DNA from 3 places in the Peribacillus sp. NPDC094092 genome. Region 1 is predicted to be linked to each of the others. Evidence: a T-box and tRNA genes for the amino acid it is inferred to sense, from the RefSeq annotation. Region 1 holds a T-box; the other regions hold tRNA genes.
The links. A T-box is a leader RNA that pairs with one kind of tRNA and senses whether it is charged. The one in region 1 lies ahead of pheS (phenylalanine--tRNA ligase subunit alpha), so its partner is inferred to be a tRNA-Phe.
Positions count from the first base shown of each region.

Region 1 (11,933 bases):
CTTTAAAAACGCCAATAATCCATCCGTATCCCTTGCATTAAGAACCGTTGATTCTTTGATCCAGCCTTTTTTGGCTGATGAGACCCCAACAGGCATGTGTTCAAGCATGTCGATGCTGTGGGCATCCGTATTGATCACGATCGGAACGCCTGCTTCCTGTGCCTTGCGCAGATGGGGGGGTGCCAAATCCAATCGATTCGGGTTCGCATTCAATTCCAAGGCTGTATTCGTTTCTCGTGCCAGTTCGATCAGCATCTCGATATCAACATCATATCCGGTTCGTCTGCCGATGATCCTTCCCGTTGGATGGGCAATGATATCTACATGCGGATTATTCAGGGCCGTTTTCAAGCGCTCCATGATCGTGTCCCGAGGCTGTGAAAAGCTTGAGTGAATTGATGCGATCACCAAGTCCATCTCTGCAAGCAGCTCATCGTCATAATCAAGGGTCCCATCAGGAAGTATATCCATTTCAATCCCTGAAAGAACGGTAAAGTCAGCGTATTTTTCATTTAGTTCATGGATGATGCGTTTTTGTTCACGTAAACGTTCCGCGGTCAAGCCGTTCGCCACTTTCAGATATTGCGAATGATCGGTGATGGCCATATACCGATACCCTTTTGCACGGCATGCTTCAATCATTTCTTCAATCGTATGGGCCCCATCGCTCCATGTGGTATGCATATGCAGGTCACCTTTGATGGCCTCTAAAGATATGAGAGGTTCATTAGCATCATAATGCTCCACTTCCGTTCCGTCTTCACGCAGTTCCGGCGGAATGAAAGGAAGTCCAAAATGATTATAAAATTGTTCTTCCGTTTCAAACGTCAATACATCACCGGTTTCAGTCACTTCCACCCCATATTCGCTGATTTTCTCGCCGCGATCTTTAGCAAGCTGGCGCATCCTCACATTGTGATCCTTCGAACCTGTAAAATGATGGAGTGTCGTGATGAATTCCTGATCCTTCACGATCCGGAAATCAACAGATATATCATATTCATAATCAAGCACGACCGACACTTTTGTATCACCGGCCGCAATCACCTGCTTTATCCCCGTTAATGCAAGCAGTTGATCCTTAACTTCTTCTGGATGATCTGTCGAGATGATGAAATCGAGGTCCTTGATGGTCTCCCTCATACGCCGGATGCTGCCTGCCCTGGAAGAACGGATGATGTATTCCATGTTAGCAAGGGCGGTTTCAATATCATCCGCAATCGGCCTCATGAAGGCAAGGGGCAGCCGATCGGGCCTTGAACCTACCTCTGCAATGGCAGAAAGGATCTTCTCTTCCGTTTTTTTGCCGAAACCTGCTAGTGCCGCGACCCTGCCTTCTTCACAGGCGATTTTAAGATCATTCACATCATTGACATGCAGCTCTTTATGAAGCTTGGCAATTTTCTTCCCGCCCAGACCTTGAAGCTGAAGAAGCGGAATCAATCCTTTTGGCACCTGCTCCTGCAGCTCTTCAAGCACGGTCGATTTCCCCTCGTTTATATACTCCTCGATGACGGATGCCGTTCCTTTCCCGATTCCATTTAAAGCGGTAAAGTCATCGATGGCCGAAAGGCTCCGGTCATCCGTTTCCAAGGCTCCAGCTGCCTTTCGGAAAGCTGAAACCTTGAACGGGTTCTCTCCTTTTAGTTCCATATATATTGCAATTTTTTCTAATAGTTTAATGATATCTTTTTTATTCATTGTCATTTATTTCACCGCCAAAAAAATTAGTAGGGTGTCCATTGTTCACTTTCTTTAAGATACCTTTCTTGGAGGTAAAGTACAAGCAGTCAGGTTCTTAACTTTCGAATCAAATAGGGGGAAGTTACATGCTGCTACATAAAAAGGGGCCTCCCCCGTTCAAAGTATAGGAATCCAGGACTTTGAGAAAGGGAGGCAGGCCCTCTTATACTTACATTAAGATTGTTTTACATTATGAAACCAAAGCTCCTTCACTTGCTCGGAAAGGAACGGCGTATGTTTCACGATCGATTCTGCCAGAAATGAGCCAGTTAATGGTTTCTGAATGGAATCCATTGGCAGCATGGCAGCTATATATAATATAATAAACATGATAAGATAGACTTCGAGAAAACCCAATATCCCTCCACCCCAGCGATTCAGCTGCTTTAATATCGGCAGGTGGGTAATGAAATTGAGCATGGATCCTATCATTTGCCAAAGGATCTTGGCAGCAAAGAAAATGATTGCAAAGGCAATTGCATTGTAATACGCCGTATCAAGCCCGACTGTGTCGAAAAACATATTAAGGGTCGAGGAATCGCCCATCGTTGGGAACGGAATCCACAATTTCAAATTGGGAGCAAGATCTCCGTAAAATACATAAGCGACGATGAAGGCTACAATGAACCCTGTCATATGAACCGCTTGTAAAATGAAGCCACGCTTTAAACCGATTAATAAACCGATTAAAAGAATGGCCAGAATTGCTAAATCAAGCATGTACTCAGTCCTTCTCTCTCTTTAATTCCAGTTGAAGCTGGTCTAATTCATCTTTTAGTTTAATATATTCGTGGATGGTATTCACGGCCGTTAGCACCGCTAGCTTGCTTGTATCCAAGTGTGGATTTTTCATCCTGATCTCTCGCATTTTTTCGTCAACCATCGAAGCGACCAGGCGCATATGACTTGCGCTTTCTGTGCCGACGATTGTATATGGTTGTCCGTATATATCAACTGTTGTTTTATTTCGTTTATCGTCTGACAAAATGATGCCCCCAATCTAAACAATCCTAATTCTATCATATCATGAAGTTTTTCGTCACGAAAGAGAGTACATCGTCATTTCTCGCATAAAAACTTCAATAATTTGTCAAACGAAAGCGAATTTAGGAAGAAGATCACCTAATAAACAAAATGAAGTTAGGAGCTAACCCATTATGTCCCATGTTGTTTTACTTATCAGTCCTGAACAAATAAAGGCGATGAAATCCCATTATTCTTCATCCTTGGCCGCCAAGCTGCCGCCGGGGAGCATCTTTTCCGCAAAACCGCCGCTATGTACGGTTACGGCCTATAAATCCGGGAAGGTCCTTTTTCAAGGTAAGAATGCCGAACTAGAAGCGGGAAAATGGCAAAAAGGCACCACGGCTGCGGCTCCAAAGAAAAAAACGGCATCCTCTGCATCCGTCAAGGCCCATCGATATTCGCCGCCTGCCAATATCGGAACCATGTCAGTGATCGGTTCCGATGAGGTCGGAACAGGAGACTATTTCGGCCCGATCACCGTCGTAGCCGTATATGCAAAAAAGGAGCAACTCTCTCTATTGAAGGAACTTGGTGTCCAGGATTCCAAAAATCTGAAAGATCCACAAATCATCGAAATAGCCAAACAGATCAAGGATGTAGTGCCCTTCAGCCTGCTTACATGCGACAACCCGAAATATAATGCGCTGCAGGCAAAGGGAATGTCACAAGGAAAAATGAAGGCACTCCTCCATAACCAAGCAATCAAGCATCTCATGCAAAAAATCCAGCCTGAACAAGCGGAAGCGGTCCTTATTGATCAATTCGCTCAACCAGAGGTATTTTTCAATTACCTCAAAGGCCAAGAACTATTCCAGGCTAATGCCACCTATCTATGCACAAAAGCGGAAGGCATTCATCTTGGAGTAGCAGCGGCATCCATCATTGCCCGATATGCATTCGTCAAACGCTTTGACTTGCTTAGTGAAAAAGCAGGATTCAAAATCCCCAAAGGTGCCGGATTTGCAGTCGATGAAGCGGCCGCAAGATTGATTCATGAAAAAGGAATCGATTCATTGCACGAATTCACGAAAACCCACTTCGCCAACACAGAAAAAGCGAAGCGACTATATCAACAAAAATATCATAAATAGAAGAAAGCGGCTGACCTTCCGGATCAGCCGCCTTTTTCTCGTGAGTTGTGCCATTTACTCGCGGGTTTACGCCATATACTCGTGAGTTTGCGCTATTAACTCTTAAATCCCAAAAGACAGCTCCCCATGATTTCAGGGAACTGTCTTTTTGGTTTTATCCTCTTAGTTCTGCACCAGCTTTTTCTTTAACGGCTTCAAGAACTTTATCATGTGCTTTTGTAATGTCCTCGTCCGTTAGAGTGCGTTCCGGGTCAAAGTATTTCAGTGAGTAGGCAATGGATTTCTTGCCTTCCTCCATTCTTTCACCTTCGTATAAGTCGAAAATGCTTACTTCTTTCAGCAGTTTGCCACCGGCTTCTTCAATAATATCCTGAATGTCCCCGGCTTTCGTAGCTTGATCCACAACGAGCGCGATATCGCGTGTGGTTGATGGATAGCGCGGAATGGTTTGGTACGCAATCGGCGCTACTTCGGCTTCGGCCAATGCTTTTAAGGAAAGTTCGAAAATGTATGTTTCTTTAATATCCAAGTCTTTTTGGACCGTTGGGTGCACTTGGCCGATAAAGCCAATCACTTCACCATTCAATAGTACTTCCGCTGTCCTTCCTGGATGCATGTCGTTGATTTCCGCTTGGCGGTAACTGATTTGATCAGCTAATCCAAGTGTGTCGAATAATGCCTCGATCACGCCTTTGGCTACAAAGAAATCCACTGGTTTCTTTTCACCTTGCCATGGATGTGACTCCCATAGGCCGGTGATTGCCCCAGCAATATGTTCTTTTTCTTCAGGCAGTTCATGTTCGTCACGCTTAAAGAATACCGAACCGATTTCATACAGTGCCAGTGAATCAATTTGGCGGGCGTTGTTATATTTCACGACTTCCAGCAATTGAGGCACGATGCTTAAACGCAGCTGGCTTCTTTCTTCACTCATTGGCATTGCTAATCGAATGGATTCCCTTGCTTCCAATGAGAATTGGGACGCTTTTTCCTCGCTTGTCAGTGAATAGGTCACCGCTTGATAAAGGCCAGCTCCTTCAAGTGTACGGCGTGCTTTCCGCCGTTTAATTTGATAGTCAGTCAATTGGCCTGGGGTAGCAGCACCGATCGGCAGTGTAGCGGGAATGTTATCATATCCATATAAACGTGCAGCCTCTTCGACTAAATCAGCTTCAATCGTAATATCGCCACGGCGTGTCGGGACTGTGATCGTGAACGTTTCATTGACAAGTTCAACGCCAAATTGCAGACGTTTGAAGATTGATTCCACAACAGATGCGGTCATGCTAGTTCCAAGAAGTGTGTTGATTTTTTCAAGAGTGATGCTAATGACCGCAGGCTCCATTGTCAATTCGTCAACTTCAGCTGCTCCTTGTAAGACTGTTCCGCCTGCATATTGTGCAATCAATTGTGCAGCACGTTCCCCAGCTTCACGTACACGGGCCGGGTCGACACCTTTTTCAAAACGTGCACTAGCTTCACTGCGTAATCCATGGTCCTTGGAAGCTTTACGAACTACTGCACCTGCAAAATATGCACTTTCAATAATGATGTTCGTCGTATCATTTTTCACTTCGGAATCCGCTCCGCCCATCACACCAGCTATCGCTACTGGCTCGATGCCATTTGTGATCACTAAATGGTTAGTTGTCAAAGTGCGTTCCGCTTCATCCAATGTTACGATTTTTTCAGCATCCTTCGCTCTGCGGATGACGATTTCCTTTGAACCGAAGCGGTCATAATCAAAGGCATGGAGCGGTTGGCCGTATTCAAGTAAAATGTAGTTCGTGATATCCACCACATTATTATGCGGCCGGATACCTGCAGACATCAACCTAGTCTGCATCCAAAGCGGTGAGGGTCCAACCTTGACATCCTTGATGATTTTAGCAATGTATAGCGGGTTGTCTTCTTTCGCTTCAACTTTGACACTGATATAATCAGTTGCTTTTTCGGCTGCCTCTTCTTTCTCGACAACCGGCCATTTCACTTCCCGGCCTAAAATGGCTGCCACTTCGTATGCCACACCAAGCATGCTCAATGCGTCGGAACGGTTTGGAGTCAGCCCTAGTTCCAGCACTTCATCACTTAAACCAAGTTCTTCCAATGCATCTTTCCCTACTTTCACATCATTAGGGAAGACGAAGATACCTGTAGCATAATCCTTTGAAACGAGCTTGGATTCGAAACCCAATTCCTGAAGCGAGCAAATCATCCCGTGCGATTCCTCTCCACGAAGTTTCGCTTTCTTGATTTTGAAATTACCTGGAAGGACTGCGCCAACAGTAGCGACTGCGACTTTTTGGCCTTTATCGACATTCGGTGCTCCACAGATGATCTGAACGGGATTTTCGGCCCCGATATCCACTTGGCATTTATTCAATTTATCCGCATTTGGATGTTGTTCACGTTCAATGACATGCCCGATGACGACCCCTTTTAGCCCTTCACTTTTCTTTTCCACCCCTTCAACCTCAATGCCGCTTTTCGTGATTTTGTCAGCTAGCTCCGTAGCATTGATGCCTGAAAGGTCAACATAATCTTGTAACCATTTATATGACACAAACATGGTAGGTCCTCCTTTTTAAAATAAAAATTTAAGCTTCATGATGGTTGAATTGTTTTAAGAATCGAACATCATTCGTATAGAAATGACGGATGTCATCCACACCGTACTTCAACATGGCAATCCGTTCCACGCCGATTCCAAATGCGAATCCAGAGTATTTCTTGGAATCGAAGCCAGCCATTTCAAGGACGTTCGGATGAACGATCCCGCCGCCAAGCACTTCGATCCAGCCTGTTTGTTTACATACGCTGCAGCCTTTACCACCACAGATTTTGCAAGAAATATCCACTTCGACGGAAGGCTCCGTAAATGGGAAGAAACTTGGACGAAGACGGATTTCACGGTCTTGCCCGAATACTTTTTTCGCAAATACGTCCAGCGTACCTTTCAGGTCGCTCATGCTGATGTTCTCATCGATGACCAAGCCCTCAATTTGCTGGAATTGATGGGAGTGTGTAGCATCATCGTTATCACGGCGATATACTTTTCCTGGGCAAATGATTTTAACAGGACCTTGACCTTTATGTTTTTCCATCGTTCTGGCTTGAACGGGTGAAGTGTGCGTACGCATCAGGATTTCATCCGTTATGTAGAAGGAATCCTGCATATCACGTGCCGGATGGCTTTTTGGCAAGTTAAGCGCCTCGAAGTTGTAGTAGTCGCTTTCGACTTCAGGACCTTCCGCAACGGTATAGCCCATACCGATGAATAAGTCTTCGATTTCTTCCACGACACGTGTTAATGGGTGAAGATTCCCCTTGTTAACCGGACGTCCAGGAAGTGTGACGTCAATCGTTTCAGTTGCTAGCTTTGCATTGATTGCCGCAGTTTCAAGCGCTTTTTGTTTCTCCTCGATCTTTGTGGCGATCGCTTCGCGTACAACATTGGCCAGTGCCCCGATTTTCGGGCGTTCTTCGGCAGATAATTTACCCATGCCGCGCAATACCTCAGTGATTGGCCCTTTTTTCCCTAAATAAGCAACTCGGACTTCATTCAGTTCTTTTAAATCGGAAGCGGCGGCAACTTTTTGCAACGCTTCTTCCTGCAGTTCTAGTAAACGTTCCTGCATCAGTTCTTCCTCCTTTATTTTCCTTTGAAAAATGAACACAAAAAAACCCCAATCCCTAAAGGGACGAGGTTTATGTATCGCGGTACCACCCTTATTAGTGCACGAACAAAAAAACTTCTGCACTCACTTCATTAAAAATAACGGCTCTTCACCGGAACATTTTTCGGACATCATGTCTTCCCAATGCCAACTCGAAAGGTGAATTCCCTTAAGCAGTGCCATAAAAATGCTTTCAGTCAAGGCATTTTTTCCCTGGATATGGTTAACTTAAGCTACTACTCTTTGTCATCGTTGTTTTCATTATAAAATTCTGTTTTATTATATTATAATTCTTCGGCCGTTTCAAATCGATTTTCGTAAATAGTACATTAAAATCCCGGCAGCGATACCCACATTCAATGATTCGCTTTTTCCGTAGATGGGAATATAAAGGTTTTTAGTCGTTTTCTCCAATAATTCCTTCGATACTCCTTGGCCTTCATTACCGACCAGCAGGGCAAATCGGGAAGACCTTTCCACTTCTTCAAATGGCGATGCGCCTTCTAATGCCGTGCCATATACCGGTATGCCGCTTTCCTTCAGCTCATCGATGATTTCGCAAAGGTTCCCTTTAATGACAGGCATATGAAAGAGGCTCCCTTGTGTCGAACGGACCACTTTGGGATTATACAAGTCAGCACAACCTTCGCCAAGTATGACCGCATCGATTCCAGCTGCATCCGCTGTCCTGATCATCGTTCCGATATTCCCGGGATCTTGGACGGCATCGATCAACAATAGTTTATCCGGATTGATGGACGCCATGCTCGTTGATTTCTGTTCACAAACCGCAGCAATTCCCTGCGGGGCTTCGGTATCACAAATCGCCTTCATGATATCATTTTTCACATAAATGAGTTCTGTGCCTTCCACCTTAAAATGGGCAGGCATTTCAGTTTCTTCATTGATGATCACTTCCAGGACGATTTCTTCTTTTAATGCTTCTTCAACTAAGTGAAAACCCTCGACTAGATATTTACCTGTTTTATCTCGTTCTTTTTTCGTCAAAAGTTTTTTCCATTGCTTAACTTGCGGGTTTTTTACGGATTCGATATATTTCAAGGGTAAACGCTCCTTTAACTTTACACTGATTTTCCTATTATAACGCAATTCACATACATATTGCATGCGAGTTTGTGAAATGCTATTAACGTCAGTCATTATGTGTTAGAGGAGGAATAATTATGAATTTGAACTTACGTAATGCGATCATCCAAAATGTATCTGGAAATTCGCAAGAGCAGCTGGAAGACACGATTGTCGACGCCATACAAAATGGCGAGGAAAAAATGCTTCCTGGATTGGGAGTATTATTCGAGGTCATCTGGCAAAATTCATCTGAGCAGGAAAAACAGGAAATGATCACTGCCCTAGAAGCAGGATTAAAAAAATAACAGCCTTCAGAGGCTGTTATTTTTTTGATTTCGCTTCGAATGCCTTCAGTTCTTCGATGGAGACTTCTTCTTCGAGCAGCAAGATGAATTTTTTTGCTCTCACTTCTTCAAGCATCGCTTTTGTCTCATCATAAGAGTAGCCGTATTTCGTGAAAAAGCTGCGTAAATCTCCAGATCCTTCATCTGTGAAGTAGTGGAAGATTCTAAAAAAAAGAGTGTCCTCCTTATCCTGATTGGCGATGATCAGGATATCCGTATGTTCATTTCCAAGCTGCACATGATTTTTTATATCAGCTGCCACTGTCATTTGGGTGCCAGATACGCCTTTAGCTTTTAAGTCTTGAATTGCAGCAAGTAGCTCCGGATTAGAGTCAAAAACACCATATACGTTTTTTTCCATGTTTCTCCCTCTCCTTGTTACTCTACTTAAAATAAATACCAAGTCATTATACCTTGCAGCTTTAACAATAAACAAGCAAATAGTCCATTGAGAATCCCTTACCAATGAACAAAAGAACCCTTTGCCTAAAGGTTTTCCAAAAAAATATCAGCCTGTTTCAGCTTGCAGATAAAAGGGTTGGGAACAAACGAACCAACTGAACCAAAGCAATATCTTCAACCCATCTGCATGATTACTATCCTAGGGAAACCCCGCAGGCGGAAAACGCATTCCTGCAAAGCAACGTCCAAACTTCACAAGCCATAAAGAAACTGCAGACAAACTCGATTTTCATCTAGTTTGTCTACAGTCTGAACAGCCTTATGCCGGCAGTTATTTTACGAATTAAAGATTGTCGGTATTGATTCGATTTTTGATGTATTCATCCTGCAAGCCTTCCTCTTGCTGCCCGTTGGCATTCGGGCTCACCTTGTTCCGATCCAGTGATTTATCAGTATCGGCAGAAAACGGGTCTGCATGAGGGTCGCTTGCCAGTGTTCCTTCATGATCCCCTGGTTTTTTCCTCTTGAATTTTTCTGTGGAGTTCCCCCAGATTTCCCTTTGTTGAGCTCGATTTGTATTCAGCTCTTCATTTTCAAAGATGTTCGCAGAATTCCCATGAAGTTCTTCGCTTCTTCCTGGCTGTGCTTCCACTTCCCCTGTTTGATAGGCATTCGCTGTTGTTTCAGGAAAAAGATTCGGATCTGGATTATTCACCACCCCTGTTTTAAGCGGATTCACTAAAGGTACGTCCGTATCCTCCATGCGATTGGACGTTATGCTCCCCCGTGCTGATCCGTTTTCCGATTCATCTAAAAGAATCAGGAATTTTCCAGCCTCCACTTCATTTATATAAGCAGTGGCTTTACTATCGGAAAGCCCTAACTCACCTAGTTGGTTCCGTATATCTTCAGAACCCTCATTCAGGAAAAAGTGTTTCATCTTATCAATGAAGGAATCCTCGTTAGAGTTAGTAACGACGTCGACATCCGGATCTCGCTTTTGATTGACGAAATCCAAATCTTCTTTCTTATCAGCCATTACCGTTATTTCTCCTTCATGGACCCCCTTTTCCTTGAGGGATTGAATAGCCTGGATTATTTCTCTTTCCGTATTAAAAACACCATATAATGTTTTTCCCATGCATCTTCCTCCTCCTATTATTCCGAAATTTCTTCTTATTTGTATTTATACCCTGATGGGTGCCAAATAAACAAAAAGGTTTGCCTTCACTAGGCTAGGCTCGTACCTATTATCAGTCTTTAAAACCCCAAAAAAAGCCTGCAGTTTTAAAACTGCAGGCCATTTCCTTCACTCTTAGAAGCGGTCGGTTCTACGTTCAGTTGCCTTTTTCTCATTTACGATCGATTCATCTGTACTATCAAGGTGGATATCTTCCTTTTTAAGAGTATCCTGAACTTGTTCCGTTTCTTGTACAGCATGTTTCTTGATGACAATTTCATCTGTGACGACCGGTTTTTTCGAAACCTCCAACTTTTCTTCAACAACAGGGATCCGTAATGTTTCCCCATCTTCAATGTTTCCAGTTTCCAGATCCGATTCACGGCCTGAAACAGATCTATGCTCGACTGTCACTTCTTCGTGTTCAACAGGGACATTAATTGTTTTATGTTGTTCATTGACTTCTTTGTTAATGACAACTTCCCCTGTCTGTACTCTTTCCTTATCAATGTTCAGCTGTTCTTCCCGAAGTTTAAGCGTCCTTTCATCCTCTGGCAATTCACGGCCTTGTCCGTTGACTCCATAAACATCTTCTTTATTTAATGCATCGGTTTTCTCGGTTCCATTATATAGTTGGTTGGTGGAATTTGTATCAAGCCGTGTAGCGGCAGTATCCATATTCCCTGTCGTGAATTTATCTCTTGCCGTTCCAAGATGGCCTACACCTTCTTCTACCAGAACCAGGACTTTTCCATTTTCTACATCAAAGACATGTTCGGCCGCTTCACTATTCGAAAGGCCTGCATTCGACAATCTTGTTGAAAGGTCTGCCGTATCATCCGGCATGAAGAAACGTGCCACTTTGTCCATAAATGATTCGTCATTAGGAACATTCGTCATTGTATGAACATCCGTTTCGCGTTGAGTGTTCGTGAAATCCAATGTTTCTTCCTTGTCTGCGACGACCGTAATATCGTCCCCTTCAAAACCCTTTGCCTTAAGTGCATGGATTGCTTGGATCACTTCTGCATTTGAGTCATATACTCCATATACTGTTTTATTCATTTTACATTCCTCCTTAGGTTTTGTTGTTTTGTTTAGTGGATGCTATGTATAAACTCTACCCGCTATGAACCTAAGTAAACGAGGAATCCATATTTCATTTTTGTTATATCATTTACAAATTGTTCTCAGCACAGAACGCCTTTTCAATTGAAATCCAGACTTTTCAAGGGTTTCCCCATTTTTAAAAATGTAATGTTTAACCAAATAATGCCATTTCATTTTTTTTCTTCTATTATAATGCCACAGCCAGCAATAGCAGGTCCGCTATATGCACCGCTTTTGTACATTCCCCCAAGTTTTCCCTCTCGATCCCCAA
Region 1 covers NZ_JBNNUC010000002.1:714,481-726,413, reverse strand. Annotated here, with positions in the region: gene polX (DNA polymerase/3'-5' exonuclease PolX) at 1-1,707, opposite strand, end outside; gene ACQKNS_RS12495 (CvpA family protein) at 1,918-2,463, opposite strand; gene zapA (cell division protein ZapA) at 2,468-2,728, opposite strand; gene rnhC (ribonuclease HIII) at 2,901-3,860, shown strand; gene pheT (phenylalanine--tRNA ligase subunit beta) at 4,015-6,429, opposite strand; gene pheS (phenylalanine--tRNA ligase subunit alpha) at 6,458-7,498, opposite strand; T-box leader at 7,555-7,796, opposite strand; gene ACQKNS_RS12470 (TrmH family RNA methyltransferase) at 7,841-8,599, opposite strand; gene sspI (small acid-soluble spore protein SspI) at 8,722-8,931, shown strand; gene ACQKNS_RS12460 (general stress protein) at 8,948-9,331, opposite strand; gene ACQKNS_RS12455 (general stress protein) at 9,716-10,513, opposite strand; gene ACQKNS_RS12450 (YsnF/AvaK domain-containing protein) at 10,688-11,617, opposite strand; gene ACQKNS_RS12445 ((Fe-S)-binding protein) at 11,850-11,933, opposite strand, start outside.

Region 2 (4,299 bases), on a different contig from region 1:
GACGATAGCGAAGAGGTCACACCCGTTCCCATTCCGAACACGGCAGTTAAGCTCTTCAGCGCCGATGGTAGTTGGGGGTTTCCCCCTGTGAGAGTAGGACGTCGCCAAGCTTATATTGTTCCGCAGTAGCTCAGTGGTAGAGCATTCGGCTGTTAACCGAACGGTCGTAGGTTCGAGTCCTACCTGCGGAGCCATTATTGGAGAGCTGTCCGAGTGGCCGAAGGAGCACGATTGGAAATCGTGTAGACGGGTAACCCTGTCTCAAGGGTTCAAATCCCTTGCTCTCCGCCATTTATACCTGGCCCGTTGGTCAAGCGGTTAAGACACCGCCCTTTCACGGCGGTAACACGGGTTCGAATCCCGTACGGGTCACCATTTAGACAACATATTGGAGGATTAGCTCAGCTGGGAGAGCATCTGCCTTACAAGCAGAGGGTCGGCGGTTCGATCCCGTCATCCTCCACCATTATTCAAGAAGATCAGGTTGTTTTTGTATAAAGGATTGATTATTCAGTCCATTGAAACACTCAACACGAAAACTTGATTCATAATAGCAACATTATTACCGTCGCGGGGTGGAGCAGTCCGGTAGCTCGTCGGGCTCATAACCCGAAGGTCGCAGGTTCAAATCCTGTCCCCGCAATCTATGGTCCCGTGGTGTAGCGGTTAACATGCCTGCCTGTCACGCAGGAGATCGCGGGTTCGATTCCCGTCGGGACCGCCATTTTATTGTTTGGCTCAGTAGCTCAGTCGGTAGAGCAAAGGACTGAAAATCCTTGTGTCGGCGGTTCGATTCCGTCCTGAGCCACCATAGTAGTGCCGGTGTAGCTCAACTGGTAGAGCAACTGACTTGTAATCAGTAGGTTGGGGGTTCAAGTCCTCTTGCCGGCACCATGTTTCATCCATATGCGGAGGGGTAGCGAAGTGGCTAAACGCGGCGGACTGTAAATCCGCTCCTTCGGGTTCGGCAGTTCGAATCTGCCCCCCTCCACCATTCTTTCTTACAGGGGTATAGTTTAAAGGTAGAACAGAGGTCTCCAAAACCTCCAGTGTGGGTTCGATTCCTACTACCCCTGCCAATTTCAATCTTATAATGGCGATTGTGGCGAAGTGGTTAACGCACCTGATTGTGGTTCAGGCATTCGTGGGTTCGATTCCCATCAGTCGCCCCATTTTAAAAAACATGGTATAATGATTACAACGTTAATGGGCTATAGCCAAGCGGTAAGGCAACGGATTTTGATTCCGTCATGCGAAGGTTCGATCCCTTCTAGCCCAGCCATATGCGAAAGTAGTTCAGTGGTAGAATACAACCTTGCCAAGGTTGGGGTCGCGGGTTCGAATCCCGTCTTTCGCTCCAAAAACGTTGGCGGCATAGCCAAGCGGTAAGGCAGAGGTCTGCAAAACCTTTACCACCGGTTCGATTCCGGTTGCCGCCTCCAACATTCATGCCGGTGTGGCGGAATTGGCAGACGCGCACGACTCAAAATCGTGTTCCTCTGGAGTGCCGGTTCGACCCCGGCCACCGGTATCACCAATAGCGAAGATTCGCTATTACAAAAGCTTCACACATAATTGTGTGAAGCTTTTTTGTGTTTATGACACACTACAGCATATGTACAAATAGGTACATGAATTTATGTGTCATAGATATTGCGGGGTGCCATAAGAAATATTCCCCAATAAATAATTATTTTATCAGCAATAGTATAGAATATGTTTTTCTAACGACGAAAATAAAAACGAATGGCAGAGTTAATACTCTTTCCATTCGTTTCAAATAAATCCATTTAGATTTCAATATTAATAGCATTTAGCTCCGCTTCCGTATAGCCAGAAGAGGATAGTGCGATTTCAATTTCTTCGGCAGCCTTATAATCAAATAATTTAAATTTAGACATTAAAGCGAAAGCATTTTGACTTTCGATTGCCAGGGCAACAGCTTCCACGTCTTGCAGTAGCTTCAGGTCTTCAATGTAGAATTGAGCGGTTCTCATCGCTAAATACTCATTCATTGTAGTCGAATTGTAGAAAAGATTTGTTAAAGTGGCGATTGCGTTAGGAACGAAAATCTTATTCATACTTACCCCTCCACTATTCTTAATATTCTGTCATCATATCACTTCTAGTATGAGTCACGATAAAAATGTTGTCAATCTTTATCTTATGAGCATTTTAACTCACCAATTGAAAGTAGATCTGTATGAAACAGGTTGTTTTCCAAAGGTAAAAATCATTGCACCGAAGCGTAAAAAGCAAAAAAGAATAAATGTTGCTGAGATTGCGAAACGACCAACTTACATGTGACATGTTGATTCAAGCTTGTCTGCTAGTTCTGGTTAAGCATCCAAAAAATAGCTGCTTAAAAAAGTCAGTGTCACAAGTGGCACGATTAAGCCGAATGTTTTAGAATTTTTTTAGAAGTTCTTTCATTGAGGAGATCCTATCTGTGTTTAAAAAGAACTTATAAAAACAGATCCTTATTGACTGTGAAGAAGGCGGGCTTCCACATTACGCAGCTCGCCGAATGAAACACTATCAGCCACAATTATTTGCAATGTTCTCGTAGCTGTCATTCGTTTGTCTGGATGCTTCAATTGTAGATGCTGTTGTATTGCTCGGAAAAGTTCATTATTTTCTGGACGGTTGGCGTTATAGATTTCTTGTAAACTCTTCGATTTTCCCATGGCTTTTCCTACTTTCCATCAAGTGTGAAATACAATGAAAGCTTAATGATATTCGTATGGTCTATATTTCCGTCTGAGAGCGTCTAATTCCTTCTTTTTTCAATTAAATCTTCTTTAAAGAACAGAATTTGTTCCTGATTCTTCCCGTGATGTTAACTTGGCTGTCTTACTGCTTGATCGTTGCCCGTATATGTTGTTGTGTGTCTTTGGCTTTAACACGACCAAAGCAATTCAGAATCATGTGCCGCGTTAATTGTGTTGTTAGAAATTTCATGTTGAACATGATGAACTAGTCCCGTCAACAAGGAAAGTACCTCCTTTAACCTTCCTGCTATTTATTTTCCGCTTCGTAATTTTTTTAAATAATATCAATGAAATATGGTAATAAATAAAAAACCACTATTTAAGAGTACTTCAAATAACAAATTTTCTAAGGGGCGGCAAATTGTGAACAATATGGGATGTCAATGCAAGTCCAATGACGAGCTACAGCAACTGGTCGATCAGGCAAAAGAATATACAAATATAGGAAAGGTGGCAGACTATATACCGGCACTTGAAAAGGCGAATCCTGGGGATTTATCTGTTGCTATTTACTATCCTGACGGAAAAGGGTATTGTGCAGGGGATGTAAGTGGGAAAATGACCCTGCAGAGCATATCGAAAGTTTTGACACTTGCTCTTGTATTAATGGAAAAAGGGGAAGAATATGTTTTTTCCTATGTAGGCAAAGAACCCACAGGTGACCCTTTTAATTCGATTGCCAAGTTAGAGACAAACAAGCCATCCAAGCCGTTAAACCCGATGATCAATGCAGGAGCATTGACTGTGACCCATATGATTGCAGGTGACAGTGTGAATGAACGATTTAAGCGTATTTTAGATTTTATCCGGGAATTGACGCAAAATCCCACGATTGGTTTTAATGAAGATGTTGCCCGGTCAGAATACCATACAGCAGACTTAAATAGGTCGTTAAGCTATTTTCTAAAGCAGCATAATGTAATAAATGAGGATGTGGAGGAATTAATCGAATTGTATTCGAAGCAGTGTGCCATTGAAATGGACAGCCAGGATTTGGCGAGGATAGGCTGTGTGCTGGCCATGAATGGGAAAGATTTGTTGACGGGAAAGCAAATCATCCCCGGGGACATTGCCCGTATTTGCAAGACATTCATGGTTACTTGCGGCATGTATAACGCATCAGGTGAATTTGCCATCAATGTTGGCATACCGGCTAAAAGCGGTGTGTCAGGGGGAATCATGGGGGCTGTCCCCGGTAAATGTGGGATTGGAATTTATGGCGCGGCGCTTGATGAGAGGGGGAACAGCGTTGCCGGGATAAAAATCTTGGAAATGATGGCGAAAAAGTATTCTTTAAGTATGTTTAATTTTTAAACATTGACCATTAGCGATGAGTGATGATATGAATCAAGTTATTTTTAATTCGGATGTTGTGCAATAGAGAGACAGGAAGAGATGTTTGGTGGGGTTTTGCAGGAAAAGGCCTATCAGTTACGATTGTACAGGAGGATTAGTAATGAGGTCCAATCTAAGCCTTAAAGAAACACTCACTTTCAGGGGGAAAAAAGGACCTCTGCACATACGGCAA
Region 2 covers NZ_JBNNUC010000001.1:1,856,066-1,860,364, reverse strand. Annotated here, with positions in the region: rRNA gene rrf (5S ribosomal RNA) at 1-110, shown strand, start outside; tRNA gene ACQKNS_RS08940 (tRNA-Asn) at 120-194, shown strand; tRNA gene ACQKNS_RS08935 (tRNA-Ser) at 200-291, shown strand; tRNA gene ACQKNS_RS08930 (tRNA-Glu) at 301-375, shown strand; tRNA gene ACQKNS_RS08925 (tRNA-Val) at 391-466, shown strand; tRNA gene ACQKNS_RS08920 (tRNA-Met) at 570-643, shown strand; tRNA gene ACQKNS_RS08915 (tRNA-Asp) at 649-724, shown strand; tRNA gene ACQKNS_RS08910 (tRNA-Phe) at 736-811, shown strand; tRNA gene ACQKNS_RS08905 (tRNA-Thr) at 819-894, shown strand; tRNA gene ACQKNS_RS08900 (tRNA-Tyr) at 911-994, shown strand; tRNA gene ACQKNS_RS08895 (tRNA-Trp) at 1,006-1,079, shown strand; tRNA gene ACQKNS_RS08890 (tRNA-His) at 1,097-1,172, shown strand; tRNA gene ACQKNS_RS08885 (tRNA-Gln) at 1,208-1,282, shown strand; tRNA gene ACQKNS_RS08880 (tRNA-Gly) at 1,286-1,360, shown strand; tRNA gene ACQKNS_RS08875 (tRNA-Cys) at 1,369-1,442, shown strand; tRNA gene ACQKNS_RS08870 (tRNA-Leu) at 1,451-1,531, shown strand; gene ACQKNS_RS08865 (hypothetical protein) at 1,791-2,081, opposite strand; gene ACQKNS_RS08860 (hypothetical protein) at 2,481-2,687, opposite strand; gene glsA (glutaminase A) at 3,144-4,085, shown strand.
Region 2: it encodes a tRNA-Phe, which carries the amino acid that the T-box ahead of pheS (phenylalanine--tRNA ligase subunit alpha) is inferred to sense. The anticodon was not compared.

Region 3 (11,933 bases), on a different contig from region 1:
GCTCACACTCCTCCAAAGCCGTCACTTCTTTTATGACATAGTCAGGCATGCCTCTTCTCAGTAGAATTTCCGCAATTAGGTACGGTTTTTTCATACACTCCCCCCTCCTTTCCCTTGGTTGCCTTTTTTTCATTATACAAAATAATCCAATAAAGAAAAAATAGACAAAACCCCATTTTCCGAGAAAAAAATGGTTTATCCGTCCATTTAAATGATTTTCCTTCTCTAAAATCCCGTTTTATAAACTGAAGATAAAAAAATAGTTGCAGACTCTAAACGACTAAAAAACATTCCAGTTGATTGGAACGCAGGGTTCGAAATCCCGCGGGTCTAGCCAGTTATCCCAATTTTCCTTTTAAAAATCATGGTTCGGGGGATGCCCAGCGAAACCTCAAACTGATATTTGTTATTTATCCTATTAAAATCATTTACCAAAAGGGTGGGATTCCTGTCCAAAAAAATACTAATTGGGTGAGTTACATGACCGTGGGAGGTAAAAAGGAGGATGATCAATATTTGATCAAAAGAGGCGGTATTTCACCTCTTTTCATGTTTTCACTTGTACAGTTTACTGTATGTAGTCAATTCCTTTAGCCGCTTTTCATTGATGGCAAAACCGATTCCAGCTTTATCGGGAACTTTTATCATGCCATTTTCGACAATGACTTCGGGATCGATGATATCCTCTTCCCAATAACGGGATGAAGATGATATATCCCCGGGAATCGTGAACCCTTGTAATGTGGCAAGTGCGATATTATGTGCACGTGAAATGCCAAATTCAATCATACCGCCGCACCAAACGGGCACACCATTACGCAGGCATAGATCATGGATTCTTATGGCTTCCATCCAGCCGCCGACTTTTGCCATCTTAATGTTGATCACCCCACAGCTCTGGAGCGACAGCGCACTTTTGGCATCATGAAAGGAATTTATGCTTTCATCAAGGCAAATGGGTGTTTGCAGCTGTTTCTGCAAAAATGAATGTTCCACAATGTCGTCATGTCCCAGCGGCTGCTCAATCATCATCAGCTTAAACACATCAAGCTTCTGAAGATGTGGGATGTCATCAAGGCTGTACGCTGAATTGGCATCTGCCATTAACGGGATATCCGGATAGGCCCGACGTATTTCCCCTAAAAACTCCAGGTCGTTTTGAGGATTGATTTTTATTTTATAACGCTGATAACCAGATCCGGAAAAATACTCGATCTGGCGCATCGTGTCTTCTATATCATTGGATGCAATGACTACACCAGCGGCCACTTCACTTCGGTCGCCGCCAAACAGACGTCCGAGGTAAACTCCTTTCTGCTTCGCATATAAATCGAGGATTGCCTGCTCTAAAGCTGACTTCGCCATCGCATTGCGTCTGATTCCGCTCCATAAGTCCGGCAGCTCATCAGGGTGACTGATCTGACTGGCCAATGTCAGCGGGATTAAGAAGTCATCCAACATATGAAAGCATGTCTTGATCGTTTCCTCTGTATACCAAGGACTTGTAAAAGGGACAGCTTCCCCGTATCCAATCAATCCGTCATCATCCATGGCTTCGACAATGATGACTTCCCTTTCGTTTACCGTTTCGAGATGCGTCTTGAATGGCCGCTTTAAAGGGGCCTTAATGAGCTTAAGGGAAATGGAGGATAGCTTCATTGCCATTCCCCCATTTCCTTCTTCAGTTCCCGTCTCAAAAGCTTGCCTGCGCCATTCCGGGGAAGCTCTTTACAAAAAATCACGTTCCGGGGAATTTTATAAGATGCCAAATATCCCCTGCAAAAGTCCAGCAGTTCGCTCTCACCAAGCTCTGCGCCTTGATGCAAGACGACAAAAGCAAGTGGGACCTGTCCCCATTTTTCATCGTCACTCCCCGTCACTCCCGCTTCGAAAACATCAGGGTGCTTACTAAGGACATTTTCAATTTCGGCCGGGTAGACATTTTCACCGCCGGAAATGATTAAGTCCGAGCGTCGGTCAAGCACATATAAAAAGCCTTCCTCATCGAGATAACCAAGATCCCCAGTATAAAGCCAGCCATCGGTAATGGCCTGCTGTGTAGCGTCCAGACGATTAAAATAGCCTTTCGTCACATTCGGACCTGAAACCACGATTTCGCCCACTGCACCCGGTTCACACATCGTGCCGTCTTTCTCGATCCGTAACTGCGAAGGAAACAATGGCTTTCCCGCCGATCCGATTTTTGTCATGCTATACTCCGGTGCCAGCGTCACAATCTGTGAAGACGTTTCGGTCATCCCATATGTTTGATAGACGGGAATCCCTTTCTCTTTACATACCTCAAGTAAATGGACGGGTGCAGGGCCGCCGCCCAACAGAAAACAGCGAAACGTTTTCGGATAGCTTGTTCCCGCCATCTCCTGCACCATCCTATTCAACATCGCCGTCACGACCGAAATGATCGTCACGCCATTTTCCTGGATGCTCCGGTTTGCCTCCCTTTCATCGAAACGTTCTGCCAAAACAACTTTCATTCCATAAATCACATTTTTCATAAGGATGGATAAACCGCTAATATGAAAGATGGGAACCGCACAATACCACGAATCCTCCTCATGCAATCCAAGGTTCAGAACAGACCCGACGGCACTCCACCAATGGTTGCCGAATGTTTGGAGCACCCCTTTTGGGTTTCCTGTCGTACCTGATGTATACATGATCGTCGCGGTATCCTCAAGGTAAAACTCTTGTAGTATTTCAGCAGTGCCATCCGGCAATTCTTCCATTAAATGAAGGTTCAATTCCGGGAGAATTTCACCAATATCGGAGAGTTTGCCGGAGAAGGAGCCTTCTGAAACCAAAAAGGCAGTTTCACTATCCCCGATCTGCCAGGACAGCTCTTTTGCCGTTAGCTTATTATTCAGCATCACAATCTTCACACCAAGATAAAGTAGTGCATGGATAACGACAACACCATCAATATGGTTACGGAGCAAAACCGCACATGAATCGCCAGCGCCCAGACCAATGCTTCCCAGCTTACCAGCCATTTTCTCCGATAATGTATGCAGTTCAAGAAAGCTATACGTACGACCTTCAAACTCAATTGCCGGACGATCCGGAGAAAGATGCGCCCGATTTTTCAGCCAGTTCGGCAACTTTTCTTCTGCCATTGCTGCTTACCCTCTTCCGTTTTGATATAGAAAACAGCCCGGCGATTTTCCGCCAAGCTGTCAGTTTCATCGATTCACACGTTTCATTAAGGGAAACGAGGGAATTGCCCAAAGTCCGGAGTGCGTTTTTCTTTGAATGCATCGCGGCCTTCTTTTGCTTCTTCTGTTGTATAGTATAAAAGTGTAGCGTCACCAGCCAATTGTTGAAGACCTGCAAGGCCATCCGTATCAGCGTTCATTGCCGCTTTCAAGAAACGAAGTGCAGTCGGGCTCTTCTCAAGCATTTCTTCACACCATTTAACCGTTTCCGTTTCCAATTCGTCCAAAGGTACAACCGTGTTGACCAATCCCATTTCCAATGCTTCCTGTGCATTGTATTGACGGCATAGGTACCAGATTTCGCGCGCCTTTTTATGACCCACGATACGTGCAAGGTAGCCAGAACCATAACCAGCGTCAAAGCTTCCCACATTCGGTCCAGTTTGTCCGAAAATTGCATTGTCAGCAGCAATCGTCAAATCACATACAACGTTCAAGACATTACCGCCACCAATTGCATATCCTGCAACCATGGCTACGACCGGTTTTGGAATTACGCGGATCAATCGTTGCAAATCAAGAACATTTAGACGCGGAATGTTATCTTCACCTACATATCCGCCATTTCCGCGCACTTTTTGATCTCCGCCTGAACAGAATGCTTTGCCGCCTACACCCGTTAAAATAATGACACCAATGCTTGAATCATCACGGGCCCTTGCGAATGCATCAATCATTTCAGCAGTCGTTTTTGGCGTGAATGCATTATGTACATGTGGTCGGTTGATGGACACTTTTGCAATCCCATTATATTTTTCATACAAAATTTCATCATACTCACGTATTGTTTCCCATTGTATCGTCATCTTAATTCCTCCTTTTATTTCTCTTTAAAAACTCACTTATTATTTTACCAAACTTTTCTCCAACTTCCACATGAATCGCATGTCCCGCATCATTTATTATTTTCCATTCGGCCCGCTTCAGCTTTCTCATCATTGAATCCGCAATATCACAAAACTTACGGTCAAGTTCACCGGTTACAAGGAGCACAGGGAAATCAAGAGTTTGCAGTTGTTCCCAGTATGAAGCCTGACTGCCTGTCCCCATACCAAGAAGGCTATTGGAAAGGCCGGCAGGGTCATTTGCCAACCGCTGCTCCCGAATGGCCGACCTTTTTTTGGCCGGCAACCGTTTTTGACTTTCAAACAGCGGGATGTTTTCCCATTGATCCACAAACGCTTCCACGCCATTTAAAAGAATCCGTTCGGCAAGCTTCCTATCATTTTCCCTTCTGATTTCCCGTTCCCCTTCTGTTAAAAGGCCTGGTGAAGCGCTCTCCAATATTAGTGTATCAACATACTCAGGATACAAACAGGCAAATCCCAATCCGAGCCTTCCGCCCATCGAGTATCCAAGGATATGGGCTTTCGGGAAATGTAACACATCCAAAATATACTTGATATCCTCAGCCACACGTTCCATCTCATACCTACGATGATCGGCTGGTGACGCAGACATGCCATGACCGATGATGTCGACCATTATCATGGTATACCTGTCACTCAGCAGCGGAATGAGGAACTTCCATGTATCCCGATTTCCCGTAAATCCATGTAAAAGTACAAGAGGATCTCCATTTCCCGTTATTTCAACAGCATAATCGACATCCTTGCTGACAATATTCATGATATTTCCCTGTCTAACACCATTTTTATTTCCTGGGAAACAAAGCTCCACAAATTTCGGTGCTTTTGTAAATTGGACTCTCTTTCTGTCGGAACTTCGATGATTTTCAGACCTTGTATTTCGAATGACTCCGTAAATGCCTTCTCAAACTCATCCCAACTGTGCACCTTGTTGTATTTACCGCCATAAAGCTGGGAAGTATGGGAAAAATCAAGCCCATGAGGCGTGCCGAATAGCGTTTCGAAATGTTCCCTCTCATTCGCCTGCGGCAAGAAGGAGAATATGCCGCCGCCATCATTATTAACAAGCAATATCGTGATATTTTGTTTTTGAAGTTTTGCCGCAAGCAAGCCATTCATATCATGGAAAAAGCTTAAATCCCCGATGGCCAGCACTGTATTTTTCGATACCGTGCTTACGCCAAGAGCAGTGGAAACGACACCATCGATTCCATTCGCACCGCGATTTGCCATGGTTTTGATTCCTTTCCCATTATTCAAAAAGAACGTATCCAAATCCCGTATCGGCATGCTATTCCCGACAAAAAGAGTCGATTCCAATGGCATCATATCAGCAAGCAGGGCGAACAGTTTGCCTTCACTTAACTCCGATTCATCCCTGACTGAGGCCAGGGCATCCTTCGTCGCTGCGTTGACGGTCTGCCATAAGCGAAGCCATTCATCATCAGGGGAAGAAATAATTTTATCAGCCATTTTCAAACAAAAATCTTTCTCTTCGCTGTAAATCATATTCGTTGCCAATCCGGCTGGTTCACGCCAGCCTGCTCCGCCATCGACGACTAAAGTGATTGCCTGTTTTTGCTTTTTCATGAATAACAATAAGGGTTTAGAAACAGGCATTGGTCCGAAACGCAAGATCACGTCAGGCATGAAAGCCGCTTTTGCCGTTTCATCGCGCAGGAATGTATCGTACGCATCGATTATGACGGCTTTATCGTGACTTCCGCTCCTTAACTGGGAAAGGGGATCAGCCAGTATAGGGAAAGCAAGTTTTTCCGCTAATGCGATGATGGCTTCCTTCATCTCTGGATGCGGTAATTCGCCACATATAATCATACCTTGCTTAGCTTGTGACAATGTAGTTGCAACAGCATCTATTTGTGATGCGGACAGTGACCGTTCTCCACTGTCAATCAACACTGCAGGCGTCAGTTTATTTTGCCTGTACTCCTTTGCTTTCTCCAGATCCGGAATCAGTGGTTCACGAAGCGGGAAATTCAAATGTACAGGCCCTGCAGGTTCAGCTGCCGCTGTGGCCACTGCCCTTGCACCGACCGTTCTGGCATACCGCATCATCCCATCCGTGCTTTCAGGAAGTGCCATTTCGACAAACCATTTTACATGTCTTCCGTAAAGATGTATCTGATCGATCGCCTGCGGGGCTCCGACATCACGCAATTCATGCGGGCGGTCAGCGGTAAGTACAATTAGCGGCACTCTTGAGTAAAAGGCTTCAATGACGGCTGGGTAATAGTTTGCTGCGGCTGTACCGGACGTACAAAGAAGTCCTACAGGTTCTTTTAAGGCCTTAGCCAAACCAAGGGCAAAAAAAGCAGCCGAACGCTCATCCACATTAATATGAATTTTGATATCAGGATGTTCCACTAGCAACAATGCCAGGGGCGTGGATCGTGAACCAGGGCTCACCACCACATGCTTCACCTCATTTTGTGCCAGCTCATCGACTAATGAAGCAGCATACGCTGTCAATGCATCTTGGTCATTCATTAAGATTTCCTCCTAAAGCACTTAACATCGGATTGAATTTAATCCCTGTTTCCCGGAATTCGCTTTCGGGAGTCGAATCTTCCACTACCCCGCATCCGGCAAAGAGGGATGCCTCATTGTTCTGTATGAGGGCAGAACGTATCCCTACAGCGAATTCCCCGTTTCCATAAGTATCCACCCATCCTAAAGGACCCGCATAAAAGCCGCGTTCAAGACCTTCCATTTCCCGAATCCGGACAACGGCCTTTTCTTTTGGAAGACCGCCCATAGCAGGAGTTGGATGGAGGTTCTCGACGAATTCAAAAATCGTGACACCTTCCTTGGATATACCGCGGACCGGTGTGTACAAATGCTGGATATGACGGTTTTTCATAAGTGTCGGTTCGGCCGGAACCATCACCTTTTCGCATACAGAATCAAAAGCATTGGTTATCATCGATACAACATATTGATGCTCTTGTAAATTCTTTTGGTCATGAAGCAATTCTTCACCAAGACAAACATCTTCCTGCTCATCTTTCCCTCGCCTCATCGATCCGGCAAGACAGGTTGAAAAAACTTCATTTCCCTGTTTCTTAATTAAACGTTCAGGAGTGGCACCTACAAAACAGTCTCCGCCAGCCTCCAAACTGAAAATATAGCTTAATGGCTGCTCAGCAATCAATTGTTCAAGCACTTTTCCTGAATCGATGGAACGTTCAAAAACAAGTCGAAGCTCCCTTGCCAAAACGATCTTGTCGAGATCTGTCGTCTTGATCTCCTGAACAGCTTTTTCGACCGTCCGCTTCCATTCCTCAGGTTCGACTTCCCTTTGCACAACCAGGGAATTAGCACCCGATCCATTGCCATCCAAGCTTTCGAAAAGGAAAGCTTCCCGTTCATTTATCATATCTATGAAGAGTTTTTCTGAATCATCAGGCGAACAAAGTAAGTTTGTCGTTAAGTAAGCTTGAGTCCCCACTATTGTCAGCATGAAGGCAGGTATATAAAACAGGTTGTCCCCGAACTGATTCCACAGGAGCGTACTGTCAGTTTCATAATCAAAAGAAAAGCCCCCAAACAGTAAAGGACCTGTCGCTTCTACATCGGTCACTCCTGTTTTGACAGCAGCATTCTGCAGATTGATCCAGCTCTTTTCGACTTCTCTATAACGTTCGGCATTCGATGCCGCTTTGAGTTTCTTAACATTGCCTAAACCGGTGATGGTTATTTCCTTTGCAGGGTCCTCCCAGAAAAAGCGTTCACCCGCGTACCGTTCTCTTCCAGCTTGATAAAATGAAAGGGGGTTGTTGTAATTAACTTTCTTAATATGACTGAATAGAACTTGATGATTCAAGTCCTTCGCCTTTTGTATAGCTGAAGCCAGTCCCTGAAACTGTTCAGTTTCCTCTGAGATAGCCAAAAAAAATCCCCCCAAATGTACATTTTAAAAGCTTTTTTACCTATTTAAAGATACACCTCCCTTGAACCTCATGTCAATAAAACGCCCCTTTGCCGAACGATTGTTTCCTGTTTTTTTCCTTATTATATGAATCTTAGCGAATGTAGAGAAATATCCTTGATTTTGGAAAAGCATCATCCATGAATCCCAAATATCACCCTTACCCACTTTTCCTGCATGAATTTGGATAACCTTTTGTGCAACATTTCAATATTTGTTATAATTTCGATAGAACCAATAATGATTTTGAGGAGAGAAACAATGCAAACAGAATACGACGGACTTCCCCTTAAACGGACTTGGAAGATTTGGTGGGAGTTAATTCGTCCACATACACTAACCGCAGCTTTTGTCCCAGTCTTGCTTGGAACTGTAATTGCACTTTTGGAAGATGGAGTGAATTGGTTACTATTCGCTGCCATGATGATTGCAAGTATCCTGATTCAAGCTGCAACCAATTTATTCAATGAATACTATGATTTCAAGAGAGGCTTGGATACAAAAGAATCCGTAGGCATCGGCGGCGGGATCGTCCGTCATGGGATGACCCCTAGACTAATCATGAACTTGGCCCTTGGCATGTATGCCATCTCCTTGATGATTGGAATCTATATCTGTGCCGCATCATCTTGGTGGCTTGCTGCAGTAGGACTGGTTTGCATGCTTGTCGGGTATCTTTATACAGGCGGCCCCCTGCCCATTTCCTATACACCATTCGGGGAACTTTTTTCTGGATTGTTCATGGGCTTTTTGATAATCCTGATCGCCTATTTCATTCAAACCGGTGATGTTTCTTCAACAGCCATCTTAATTGCCATTCCAAGTGGAATATTGGTCGGGTTGATCAACTTATCCAATAACCTACGTGATCATGACGGAGATAAGGCACATGGCCGCAAAACGATGCCGGTAGTCATGGGCCGGAAAAACGCCCTGACCTTCATGGCAATCATGTTCGCCTTCTCTTATCTATGGCTAGTTGGGCTAGTCCTTACCGGAAGCGTAACGGCGTGGATTCTCCTTGCCTTCCTAAGCATCCCGAAAGCCCTGGCCGCAATCAAAGGCTTCGTAGGTAAAACGCAGCCAATCACGATGGTGCCAGCAATGAAAGCCACGGCCCAAACGAACACCTTCTTTGGCTTACTCATGGCCATTGGATTATTCATCAGCTATCTTATATAATCTCCGAGGACTGAGCTCATCCGCTCAGTCCTTTTTTTCTATCATCCGTTTCATATTGTTTTCCTATACACCGATTCGGGTAATAGATAATACAACCATCCTACCATTATAAAATGAGATGCAGAATTTAGAAGGAGTGAATCCGATATGGCAACGAAACAACAAACGCAAAAACTCAAAAAAGAACTGCTTCAAGAAAAAAATGAACTAAGTAATAGAATTCAAAATGATGAACAATCCGTTCTGGAGAAAAGCCAGACCGAATCCGTAGGGGAATTATCAGCCTATGATAATCATCCTGCTGACCTAGGAACCGAATTATTCGAGATGGAACGCAATCAAGCACTCGATGAGCATGCACAATCCGAAATGGAGAAAATCGATGAAGCTTTGAAAGCCATGGAGAAAGGTTCGTATGGCTATTGTAAAACATGCAATAAGGAAATCCCCATCGAGAGGCTTGAAGCGGTTCCAAGTACCCTCTACTGTGTCGAGCATGCCCCAGAACGGTCAATTTCACAAGACCGGCCTGCCGAAGAGGATATACTGATTCCATCCAAGGGTGATCATTTTGAAAATCGTCACGGAATCGAAATGGTGGATAAAGAAGATAGCTTTGGTGAAGTTGCCAAATTCGGTACATCCGAAACACCATCCGATTACACAGGCGATCATGACAATTATCAGGATCTTTATAAAACCGAGGATGAAACGAACGGGTTTCCAGAGGACTATGAAGGATTTGCCGCAAATGATATCGAAGGAAAGAATAGGGTGAATATACCGAACAAAAAGCAAAAGGAATATGAAGATACATTGGAGGAAGAAAAAATAGAATCCAATCTTGGAGACATTCCCTATAAACAAAAAGATAGTTATATAAATGAAAAGAAATGAAAAAAAGAAGCATACATGAATGTATGCTTCCTTTTTTGTTATGACCCGTACGGGATTCGAACCCGTGTTACCGCCGTGAAAGGGCGGTGTCTTAACCGCTTGACCAACGGGCCAACTGGCGGAGAAGGAGGGATTTGAACCCTCGCGCCGCTCGCGCGACCTACACCCTTAGCAGGGGCGCCTCTTCAGCCTCTTGAGTACTTCCCCATGGCTCCGCAGGTAGGACTCGAACCTACGACCGTTCGGTTAACAGCCGAATGCTCTACCACTGAGCTACTGCGGAACAATGAATATGGTGGGCCTAAATGGACTCGAACCATCGACCTCACGCTTATCAGGCGTGCGCTCTAACCAGCTGAGCTATAGGCCCATATTTGGAGCGGGTGAAGGGAATCGAACCCTCATCATCAGCTTGGAAGGCTGAGGTTTTACCACTAAACTACACCCGCGAAATGGGGCGACTGATGGGAATCGAACCCACGAATGCCTGAACCACAATCAGGTGCGTTAACCACTTCGCCACAATCGCCGTAATTTTTTGAAATATGGTGGCTCAGGACGGAATCGAACCGCCGACACAAGGATTTTCAGTCCTTTGCTCTACCGACTGAGCTACTGAGCCACATATGTATTGAATTTAAAGAATGGCGGTCCCGACGGGAATCGAACCCGCGATCTCCTGCGTGACAGGCAGGCATGTTAACCGCTACACCACGGGACCTAATGATTGCGGGGACAGGATTTGAACCTGCGACCTTCGGGTTATGAGCCCGACGAGCTACCGGACTGCTCCACCCCGCGACGGTAATAATGAAACGATTTGCATCAAGTTTTCGTGTATATCGTTTCGTCCGCATCCTTTATGTAAGGGTGTTTCAAAACAACTTGCTGCTTTTTTGAAAAAATGGAGGAGGTAGAGGGATTCGAACCCCCGCGGGATTTGACTCCCCTGTCGGTTTTCAAGACCGATCCCTTCAGCCGAACTTGGGTATACCTCCATGGCTTTAAAAAAGTGAATATGGTGGACCTTGTAGGACTCGAACCTACGACCGGACGGTTATGAGCCGTCTGCTCTAACCAGCTGAGCTAAAGGTCCTTATATTTATTGGTAGCGGCGGAGGGGATCGAACCCCCGACCTCACGGGTATGAACCGTACGCTCTAGCCAGCTGAGCTACACCGCCAATATAATATAAGTATCTGATTGAAAAATGGTGGAGCCTAGCGGGATCGAACCGCTGACCTCCTGCGTGCAAGGCAGGCGCTCTCCCAGCTGAGCTAAGGCCCCATTCATTAAAAATCACGTGGTCGGGAAGACAGGATTCGAACCTGCGACCCCTTGGTCCCAAACCAAGTGCTCTACCAAGCTGAGCTACTTCCCGCAATAAAAACATGGTGCGCCCGGCGGGAGTCGAACCTACAACCTTCTGATTCGTAGTCAGATGCTCTATCCAATTGAGCTACGGGCGCATATTATGATGGTGCCGAGGACCGGAATCGAACCGGTACGGTAGTCACCTACCGCAGGATTTTAAGTCCTGTGCGTCTGCCAGTTCCGCCACCCCGGCACATACGATAAGTGGAGCGGAAGACGGGATTCGAACCCGCGACCCCAACCTTGGCAAGGTTGTATTCTACCACTGAACTACTTCCGCATGTAAGATGCGGGTGAAGGGACTTGAACCCCCACGCCTTGCGGCGCCAGATCCTAAGTCTGGTGCGTCTGCCAATTCCGCCACACCCGCATATGAAATGGTGAGCCATGAAGGATTCGAACCTTCGACCCTCTGATTAAAAGTCAGAT
Region 3 covers NZ_JBNNUC010000006.1:257,717-269,649, forward strand. Annotated here, with positions in the region: gene ACQKNS_RS23680 (hypothetical protein) at 1-94, opposite strand, end outside; gene menC (o-succinylbenzoate synthase) at 556-1,659, opposite strand; gene ACQKNS_RS23690 (o-succinylbenzoate--CoA ligase) at 1,656-3,134, opposite strand; gene menB (1,4-dihydroxy-2-naphthoyl-CoA synthase) at 3,221-4,039, opposite strand; gene menH (2-succinyl-6-hydroxy-2,4-cyclohexadiene-1-carboxylate synthase) at 4,041-4,862, opposite strand; gene menD (2-succinyl-5-enolpyruvyl-6-hydroxy-3-cyclohexene-1-carboxylic-acid synthase) at 4,859-6,610, opposite strand; gene ACQKNS_RS23710 (isochorismate synthase) at 6,603-8,012, opposite strand; gene ACQKNS_RS23715 (1,4-dihydroxy-2-naphthoate polyprenyltransferase) at 8,313-9,233, shown strand; gene ACQKNS_RS23720 (TraR/DksA C4-type zinc finger protein) at 9,381-10,130, shown strand; tRNA gene ACQKNS_RS23725 (tRNA-Glu) at 10,172-10,243, opposite strand; tRNA gene ACQKNS_RS23730 (tRNA-Ser) at 10,247-10,337, opposite strand; tRNA gene ACQKNS_RS23735 (tRNA-Asn) at 10,339-10,413, opposite strand; tRNA gene ACQKNS_RS23740 (tRNA-Ile) at 10,424-10,500, opposite strand; tRNA gene ACQKNS_RS23745 (tRNA-Gly) at 10,506-10,579, opposite strand; tRNA gene ACQKNS_RS23750 (tRNA-His) at 10,584-10,659, opposite strand; tRNA gene ACQKNS_RS23755 (tRNA-Phe) at 10,677-10,752, opposite strand; tRNA gene ACQKNS_RS23760 (tRNA-Asp) at 10,776-10,851, opposite strand; tRNA gene ACQKNS_RS23765 (tRNA-Met) at 10,858-10,931, opposite strand; tRNA gene ACQKNS_RS23770 (tRNA-Ser) at 11,036-11,128, opposite strand; tRNA gene ACQKNS_RS23775 (tRNA-Ile) at 11,150-11,226, opposite strand; tRNA gene ACQKNS_RS23780 (tRNA-Met) at 11,237-11,313, opposite strand; tRNA gene ACQKNS_RS23785 (tRNA-Ala) at 11,342-11,417, opposite strand; tRNA gene ACQKNS_RS23790 (tRNA-Pro) at 11,435-11,511, opposite strand; tRNA gene ACQKNS_RS23795 (tRNA-Arg) at 11,523-11,599, opposite strand; tRNA gene ACQKNS_RS23800 (tRNA-Leu) at 11,609-11,697, opposite strand; tRNA gene ACQKNS_RS23805 (tRNA-Gly) at 11,710-11,784, opposite strand; tRNA gene ACQKNS_RS23810 (tRNA-Leu) at 11,793-11,874, opposite strand; tRNA gene ACQKNS_RS23815 (tRNA-Lys) at 11,883-11,933, opposite strand, start outside.
Region 3: it encodes a tRNA-Phe, which carries the amino acid that the T-box ahead of pheS (phenylalanine--tRNA ligase subunit alpha) is inferred to sense. The anticodon was not compared.